Regions from separate parts of the Pantoea sp. X-Soil-MYKO-1785 genome, predicted to be linked through region 1. Evidence: predicted binding sites of a transcription regulator. Region 1 holds the regulator's gene; the other holds the start of a gene.
The links. Region 1 encodes PurR, which represses purine synthesis genes. Its sites were predicted from a motif close to CANGCAAACGTTTGCNTG; they were not measured.

Region 1 (4,325 bases):
GCAGCTTGGCAGTTTCGGGGAACCTTTCATGTACAGCAGGATCGGGTTTTCTGCGATCTGGCGCTGAATTTTTTCTACAGTACTCATAATTGCCTTCCTTAATTCATTACTTCGTGTTTGTTTATTGTAGCGACTTCGCCCCAGGACTGAAAACGAGATTTTGGCCGTTGCCCGATTAAATCGCCATGTTTGTTAACTCCTGTTTTCGGCCCTGTTAACCCATGATTATTAACCGCAGGTAACATATTAATAATTTGCAATAGTTTTGTAGATATAAGATGCTGAAAATGCTCATTTTCGACACAACTGTGCGTGTCCGAAAGATTAATAAAAAAAGGCGTTACGGTTTTCAGGCGAACTGGACTAGAATGGCTTCGGCACTGATCCTGGATCAGATTATTCCCAACTTTGTCGTGGTGCGTAGTGGCCCTGACAACTTAACTAAAACCGGACTATGCGTTTAATCATTACGCTTTTCATCCTTGCCTTTGCGCAACTGTTCTTCAACATCGCTTCTGCTTCCCCGCAGGCGCCGGTGAATGTCAGTTCGCATAAAGCAGAGAAAAAGAGTGCGCGCGAAGATGAGCGCCGCAAGCGTCGCCCGTTGAAAACGTCGGCGAAGAAAACACGCGTCAGCCCGATCCAGAAGCTCAAACTCAAAAAACAGAAAAAAAGCGAACTCAGCGCCAGCCATCTTTCCGCAAAGAAAAGCAAAACTCCACTCAAAACCGCCAGTAAAAAACGTTACGGCCATCAGCGTACGCTCAAAACCGCAGACGCCAGCAGCAGTGACATCGGCACCATTAAAATGAGCAAGTCACATCGTCAGCGCTACCAGAAAGCGCGTGAGACGGCGATGACCAAGCTGATGGGCCAGCTGGGCAAACCCTATCAGTGGGGCGGCACCTCACCGCACACCGGTTTCGACTGCAGCGGCCTAGTCTGGTACGCCTATAAAGATCTGGTCAAGTTTAAGATCCCGCGTACCGCCAATGAGATGTACCACCTGCGCGACGCCGCGCCGGTAAAACGCGAGTCGCTGGAGAAAGGCGATTTAGTCTTCTTCCGGATTAATGGTCGCGGCACCGCCGATCACGTTGGGGTTTATCTCGGCAACGGCAAATTTATTCAGTCACCTCGCACCGGCAAAGATATTCAGATCAGTGCGCTGGGTGAAGATTACTGGCAGCGCCACTACATCGGCGCGCGGCGGGTAATGACCCCGAAAACCATTCGTTAAGCGGCTTCGCTACGCGAAAATCAAACAGAGAAAAGCCGGGCGATGCCCGGCTTTTTCATTAGTGCAGCACCGCTGTAAAGCTAAAGGCGACGATCATCAGCAGACAGCCGACGGTAGTCATCAGGGCCAGTTTCAAATCAGTACTCATTTAGCGCTCCTTAGTCACATATTTTGTAGGGATAAGCCATTTTCCCATAGGGGCTGGTAAAAATCTCGTTTTATCCGTTCAGCCTTGTTAGAATCCTGCCTTTGTTGCGCAACGCGCGCAATCCCGGTTCCGTTTGCTCTCCTTTTCAGGCGCTCATTACCCGCCAGACGCCTGTTTACCGGTCAGAAAAGCTGCATAATTGCGGGGAAAACCCTGAGCAGACGCAAACGTTTAACATTATGCTTATCATTGCGTTAGATAAGCCCTGGAGTCCGATTTTAATGGCAACAATTAAAGATGTGGCAAAACGCGCCGGCGTCTCAACGACCACCGTTTCGCACGTCATCAACAAAACGCGTTTTGTCGCTGAAGAGACGCGCAACGCGGTCTGGCAGGCGATTCAGGAACTGCACTATTCACCGAGCGCGGTGGCGCGCAGCCTGAAGGTGAATCACACCAAAACGCTGGGCCTGCTGGCAACCTCCAGCGAAGCGCCCTACTTTGCTGAAATTATTGAAGCGGTGGAGAATCACTGCTTCGATAAAGGCTACACCCTGATTCTGGGCAATGCGCACAACGACCTGCAAAAGCAGCGTGCCTATCTCAGCATGATGGCGCAGAAGCGCGTCGATGGACTGCTGGTGATGTGCTCTGAGTATCCGGACGATCTGTTAAAGATGCTGGAAGAGAATCGCAATATCCCGATGGTGGTGATGGACTGGGGTGAATCACGCGCTGACTTCACCGACACGGTGCTGGATAATGCCTTTCAGGGCGGCTACCTGGCCGGACGTTATCTGATTGAGCGCGGTCACCGTGATATTGGCGCGATTCCCGGCCAGATGGAACGCAACACCGGCGGCGGACGTCACGCGGGTTTCCTCAAGGCGCTGGAAGAAGCAGGCATTCAGCCGCGTGCCGAATGGATCGTGCAGGGCGACTTCGAGCCGGAGTCGGGCTATCAGGCGATGCAGCAGATCCTGTCGCAGAAACAGCGTCCGACTGCGGTGTTCTGCGGGGGCGATATCATGGCGATGGGCGCGATTTGCGCCGCCGATGAGATGGGATTGCGGGTGCCGCAGGACATTTCGGTGATCGGTTATGACAATGTGCGCAACGCGCGCTACTTTGCGCCTGCGCTGACCACGGTGCATCAGCCAAAAGCGCAACTGGGTGAGAAAGCGCTGGAGATGTTGCTGGATCGCATCACCAGTAAACGTGAGATTTCTCAGACCATCGAAGTACACCCAACGCTGATTGAACGCCGTTCGGTGGCTGACGGTCCGTTCCGCGACTACCGCCGTTAATCTTCGCTTAACCACTCCTGATTAAGCGTTTGCGCATCACCCAGATAGCTGAGTAACCAGCCCGTTGCCGGTGATGCGCGATCTTCCGCCCAGCTTACGCAACAGGGACTGTCCGGAAACGCGACCGGCAACGTTAATTCTACCAGCGCTCCGCTGTCCAGTAATGGCCGCGCCAGATGCCCAGGCACCATCGCCACGCACAATCCCTCCAGCACGCAATCCAGTCCGGTCTGCCATTCCGGCACCACCAGCCGACGCTGATTGTCGAGCGTCCACGTCATCCGGCGCGGCAGCGCGCGCGAGGTATCTTCCAGCACCAGCGACGGCCAGCTGCGCAGGGTGTCGTCGTCAATCTGGCTCACCCCGGTCAGCGGATGGTGGTGCGCCACCACACAACGCCAGTTGAGCGTCCCCATGTCGCGAAAGGCAAAGCGTCCGCCGACCGGTATCGCCTGAGTGGCACCGATAGCCACTTCAACCCGATCATCGGCCAGCGCATCCCAGACGCCGTTAAACACTTCATAACTGATGTGCAACTCCATGTCGGGGAAATGGCGGTAAAAATCCTTGACTAACTGCCGGGTGCGCTGCGGCTTGACGATGCAGTCGACCGCAATACTCAGCTGTCCACGCCAGCCGTTAGCCAGCTGCTGACACTGGCGGCGGGTGGCGAGCATTTTTTTGATAACGCTGCGCCCTTCCCGGACAAAATGCTCGCCGGCGGGGGTTAATACCACCTCGCGATGCTGGCGCTCAAACAGCGGTACCGCCAGCCACGTTTCCAGCTGACGCACGGTGTAGCTGATAGCTGACGGCACCCGATGCAGCTCCTGCGCCGCGGCGCTGAAGCTGCCACCGCGCGCCACCGCATCCACCACCTCTAAAGCATATTCTGACCACATAATCTGCCTTCAAATTTTTTAACAGCAACCGGCAAATATTAGCGTTTCACAGCGGCAAACGCACCTTTTACACTCTGCCGCGTTCAACCTGCAAAATGAGAATCAGATGTCACCGTCAAAAGGATTTATGCCGTATCTCGCTCTGCTGAGCATGCTGGGCTTTTTAGCCACCGATATGTACCTGCCCGCCTTTGGCGCGATGCAGCAAACCTTTAACACCTCACCCGGCCTGATCAGCGCCAGTATGAGCCTGTTCCTGGCGGGATTTGCCTGCGGTCAGCTGTTCTGGGGACCACTGTCAGACCGCATCGGCCGCAAGCCGGTATTGCTGGCCGGTCTGGCGCTGTTTGCCGTCGGCTGCGCCGGTATGCTGTGGGTCAATGATATTTATCTGATGCTGGCGCTGCGCTTTGTTCAGGCGATCGGCGTCTGTGCCGCAGCCGTTAGCTGGCAGGCGCTGGTAGTCGATCGCTATCCGGCGGCGCGGGCCAACAAAGTGTTCGCCACCATTATGCCGCTGGTGGCGCTCTCACCGGCGCTGGCACCGTTGCTGGGTGCCTGGCTGATCGGCCATTTTCACTGGCGTTCTATTTTCCTGGTGCTGACGCTGATTGCCGTGGCGCTGATCCTTACCACCCTGCGCCTGCCGGGCAGCCGTAAAGCCAAAGGTGAACAAGGCGCACAGCCTGGTTTTTTCACCCTGCTGAAGTCGCGGGTCTACAGCGGCA
Region 2 (4,325 bases), 270 kb from region 1:
CTATAGCAGCAGAAAAGCGGGGGAGGGAACCTGGAGCCGCGGTTAAAGCGCCGGGGTTTCCGGTGCGATGCCGCCACCGCGCTTTTGCAGCGCTTCGGCCAGACGGGCAAAATGCTGTTGCAGTTGCTCATCATGGTTCTGGTTTTGAGCTTCCAGTGACAGATTGTGCACCAGCAACTGACTGGCACGATCGTCAAGACAGAAAATCAGACTGGAAAAGGCATTTTCCAGCACCGTCAAACGACGCTGCTGATCACCAATCAGTGCTAACAACTCACCAAAGGTCATCGCCTCTTCCGGTTTATCAGTAGTCATGGTATCGCACCTCCTGTTATGCATGACGAGCGCAAGGATAGGGCATTGATCATTCAGAGTCTAGATGCAGCGATGGGGAAGTGCGAGAGGGGAGAAAAGATAAAAAAACCGGGTGGCGAAACCCGGCAAAAACAGCACAGAGGCGGTTAATCGGTAATGAACCAGTCGTCAGCGCTTTCCCACGTTTGCTGCAGGATTTCGCTGATCTGATCGCGAGTCTCTTTGCCCCCGCCCAGCACGCTCAGGTTATTGGCGCTGGCGTAGCGCACTTTCACGTGATTGGTGCTGTCCGGGAACTGTTCGTCAATGCGGCGCGACAGCTCGTCGCTCAGCGCTTCTATCGCGCCCGCAGGAAGAGGTCGGGTATTCGATACGGTAATTTCAACACGCATAGGAGCCTCCAGATAAGATACTGTATATATTTACAGTATCATCAGGCTGGAGGCAAGCGAAATTATGCAATACGCCAGTTCAGCGTCTCACCGGCAAGGAACGGCACCAGTGAATGCGCGCCGAGCGCGATGCTCTCCGGCACCTGCCATGATTCACGTACCAGCGTAATGCGGCTGTCGTTGAGCGGCAGGCCGTAAAAGCGCGGGCCGTTTTCAGAGCAGAACGCTTCAAAATGCGCCAGCGCATCCAGCTCTTCAAATACCGTGGCGTAGGCCGCTAACGAGGTCGGCGCACTGAAAACACCAGCGCAGCCGCAGCTGGCTTCTTTCAGGTGACGCAGGTGCGGCGCGGTATCGGTGCCGAGGAAGAAGCGCGGATGGCCGCTGGCCACCACCTGACGTAGCGCCTCCTGATGCACATTACGCTTGAGGATCGGCAGGCAATAGAGATGCGGACGAATCCCGCCGACCAGCATGTGATTGCGGTTAAACATCAGATGCTGCGGGGTGATGGTTGCGCCGAGCGTCTCATCGGCCGCTGCCACGTACTCTGCTGCCTCTTTAGTGGTGATATGCTCCATCACCACTTTCAGTGCCGGAAACTGCTGGCGAAGCGGCATCATCACCGTCTCAATAAAGCGCGCCTCGCGATCGAAAATATCAATGTGGGCATCGGTAACCTCACCGTGCACCAGCAGCGGCATACCGAGTCGCTGCATCCGCTCCAGTACGCTGGCGATGGCGCCGATGTTGGTGACGCCGTGGCTGGAGTTGGTGGTGGCATGCGCCGGATAAAGTTTGGCGGCGGTAAACAGGCCGGCAGTAAAGCCGCGCTCCAGCTCATCCGGGTCAAGCGAATCGGTGAGGTAGCAGGTCATCAGCGGGGTGAAGGCGTGGTCAGTGGGCAGCGCCGCCAGAATCCGATCGCGGTAGGCTTCACCGGCCGCCACGCTGGTCACCGGCGGCACCAGATTGGGCATCACAATGGCACGACCATTCACCGCGCTGGTATACGGCAGCACCGTTTTAAGCATTTCATCGTCACGCAGATGAATATGCCAGTCGTCAGGACGGCGGATAGTAAGTTGCTGAGGTTGTGCAGTCATTAATAAGGCTCCGGCAGAAAGGAAACGAAAGGCACGTTTAGGCCGGGGTCTAAGCATAAGGATTCAGGCAACCGTTTGCACCTGCTTTTTGCAGCCGGATGAAAATCCGCGCCCTCAGGCGCGGCCGTTGTTCAGTCAGTAAACGGGATCACCAGCTCACCCGGTTTTACTTCCAGCCCTTTGGCAAATTTCTTCGCTAGCGACTCCGCTTTACTGCGATCGGTACTTAGCACGTAAGCCGGCTTCTGATCGAAATAACTTTTCAGCGACTGATTCAGATAGGGCGTCAGCGTCTTGATGATCGAGGCCATTTTATCTGGCGTGACCTGCGCATCAACAATCTCCAGATCGCGCAAATATATTGCTCCCTGCTGCTGATCGAACACCGGCTGAGCGCGCATCTTCAGCTGCATATCGGCCTGCTGCGGTCCGAACAGCGAAGTGACATTGATCTTCGCGTTACCGGAAAGCGTCACTTTGCCTGGCTCTTCACGGCCAATCTGGCTGGTGAGATTATTGAGCACGATATGGGCGTTAACCAGTCCGGAGAGCCCGATATCTTTCTCATAGTTATTGTGCTTTTGCAGCGCCTGATTCACTTCCTGTTCGCTGATAGTGTACTGCGTCAGTTGATTACAGCCGCTAACCAGCAGCACCAGTAACAGAGCGGCAAGGCCGGAAAAACCCTTTTTCATCGATATTCATCCTAAATGACGAAGCTAATTGAACAGCGCATAGCGTGCCTGAATGCCTGTCAGGTGTCATCAGGAAAGGGATGAGAAACGCATTCGGTTTCTCATCCGTTAGGGGTTACTGGGCGATCGAGGAGAGCAGATTGACCTGGGTTTGCTTGGCCATATTATCGCGGTACTCCGCGACTCTGGCCGGCCAGTCGATACCGGCAACCAGCGTCAGCGAGCGTAGCAGCGGAAACAGATTAAAATCATCCTCAGAAAGTTCACCGTTAACCGCATTCGGCTGAACAATTAATTTGTCGAGCTGGCGCAGATCGCCGCTGACATTTTTGATCATCCCGGCAGCATGACTTTTCAGCTCGGTGAAATCCCCGATGCTGGCCTGCTTTTTGTTGCGGAAGTAGTCGCGCGCTTCCGGGGTGGCAAACTCAGCGAAAGGTGCCTCGGCGATGCGTGGCAACAGCAGTTTGTTAACGTAGCTGTTCATGTGGCGCAGCCAGTCGGCGATGGCCGGATTAAGGGCACCGGTGATCAGTGGCTCGCCCTCCAGCCGATCAACATAATGCACGATATCCATACTCTCCGGCATGGCGCTGCCATCCTGCTTTTGCAGAATCGGGGCCATTTTCTGACCGATCAGTCGTTTCGGCGTTTCTTCGTCATCATTGAGCATCACTACCAGCTCAACCGGCAGATTTTTCAGGCCGAAAATCATCCGCGCCTTAACGCAGAAAGGGCAGTGTTCATAGATATACAGCTTCATCCTGATCTCCTTTGTTGACAGCATGAATCAATTCATCCTGTTTTCGGACTCGCCAAAAAGTATGGAAGAGATTAAGCGGCAGGGCAAACCTGTGTCCGCCTCGGGCGTGGGGCCGATGGCCGCCCGCGCGGGGCCGGGCCGGCTGGCAGATGCTTGATGGCACGCCAGAGAAGCCGATGGCCGCCCGCGCACGGCCGGGCCGGTCATCACCACACATATCGACGACGATAACAGAGCAAAATCAAGGTGTTTGCAGCTTGAACGCCGGTAACGTTTTACCGCAGCCCAGGCGGCGGTTATAGTGAAAGCAGGGTAATTACGGCTCATCATTATCGGCCATTGATTTCAGGAGTCAGGATGTTTGGCTATCGTTCTGCCGCGCCCAGGGTGCGATTAACCACCGACCGGCTGGTGGTCCGTCTGGTTCACGAGCGTGATGCCTGGCGGCTGGCAGATTATTACGCAGAAAACCGCCTGTTTTTAAAGCCGTGGGAACCGGTGCGCGATGAAAGCCACTGCTATCCCTCAGGCTGGCAGGCGCGTCTTGGGCTGATTACCGATATGCATAAGCAGGGATCGGCATTCTATTTCATTCTGATGGACAGCAATGAAACTGAGGTGCGCGGCGTCGCTAACTTCAGCAACGTGTTGCGCGGTTCGTTCCACGCCTGTTATCTGGGCTACTCACTCGGCGAGAAATGGCAGGGGCAGGGCATGATGTTTGAAGCGCTGCAGTCGGCTATCCGCTATATGCAGCGTCAGCAGCATATCCACCGCATCATGGCTAACTATATGCCACACAACCAGCGCAGCGGCGATTTGCTGGCGCGGCTCGGATTCGAAAAAGAGGGTTACGCCAAAGATTATCTGTTGATCGACGGCCGCTGGCAGGATCACGTCCTGACGGCATTAACCTGGCGAGAATGGACGCCCGATCGGCGTGGATAATAATAAGGAGTCAGCATGAAATTGACGTTGTCAGCAGCGGCTTTGCGCGTATTGGGCTGTCTGCTGGAGAAAGAGGTGACGACGCCGGAGCAGTATCCGCTGTCAC

Region 2: a site for PurR is predicted at 1,878-1,895, ahead of pyrC (dihydroorotase). Genes of this name have one in related genera too.

What each region holds. Positions count from the first base shown of each region.
Region 1 is NZ_AP036000.1:1,795,739-1,800,063, reverse strand. It holds gene AC6I8D_RS08370 (Grx4 family monothiol glutaredoxin) at 1-90, opposite strand, end outside; gene AC6I8D_RS08365 (C40 family peptidase) at 455-1,240, shown strand; gene cydH (cytochrome bd-I oxidase subunit CydH) at 1,299-1,388, opposite strand; gene purR (HTH-type transcriptional repressor PurR) at 1,670-2,695, shown strand; gene punR (DNA-binding transcriptional activator PunR) at 2,692-3,597, opposite strand; gene punC (purine nucleoside transporter PunC) at 3,704-4,325, shown strand, end outside.
Region 2 is NZ_AP036000.1:1,528,955-1,533,279, forward strand. It holds gene AC6I8D_RS07115 (hypothetical protein) at 43-315, opposite strand; gene dinI (DNA damage-inducible protein I) at 462-707, opposite strand; gene pyrC (dihydroorotase) at 770-1,813, opposite strand; gene AC6I8D_RS07130 (lipoprotein) at 1,945-2,508, opposite strand; gene grxB (glutaredoxin 2) at 2,624-3,271, opposite strand; gene rimJ (ribosomal protein S5-alanine N-acetyltransferase) at 3,629-4,219, shown strand; gene AC6I8D_RS07145 (YceH family protein) at 4,235-4,325, shown strand, end outside.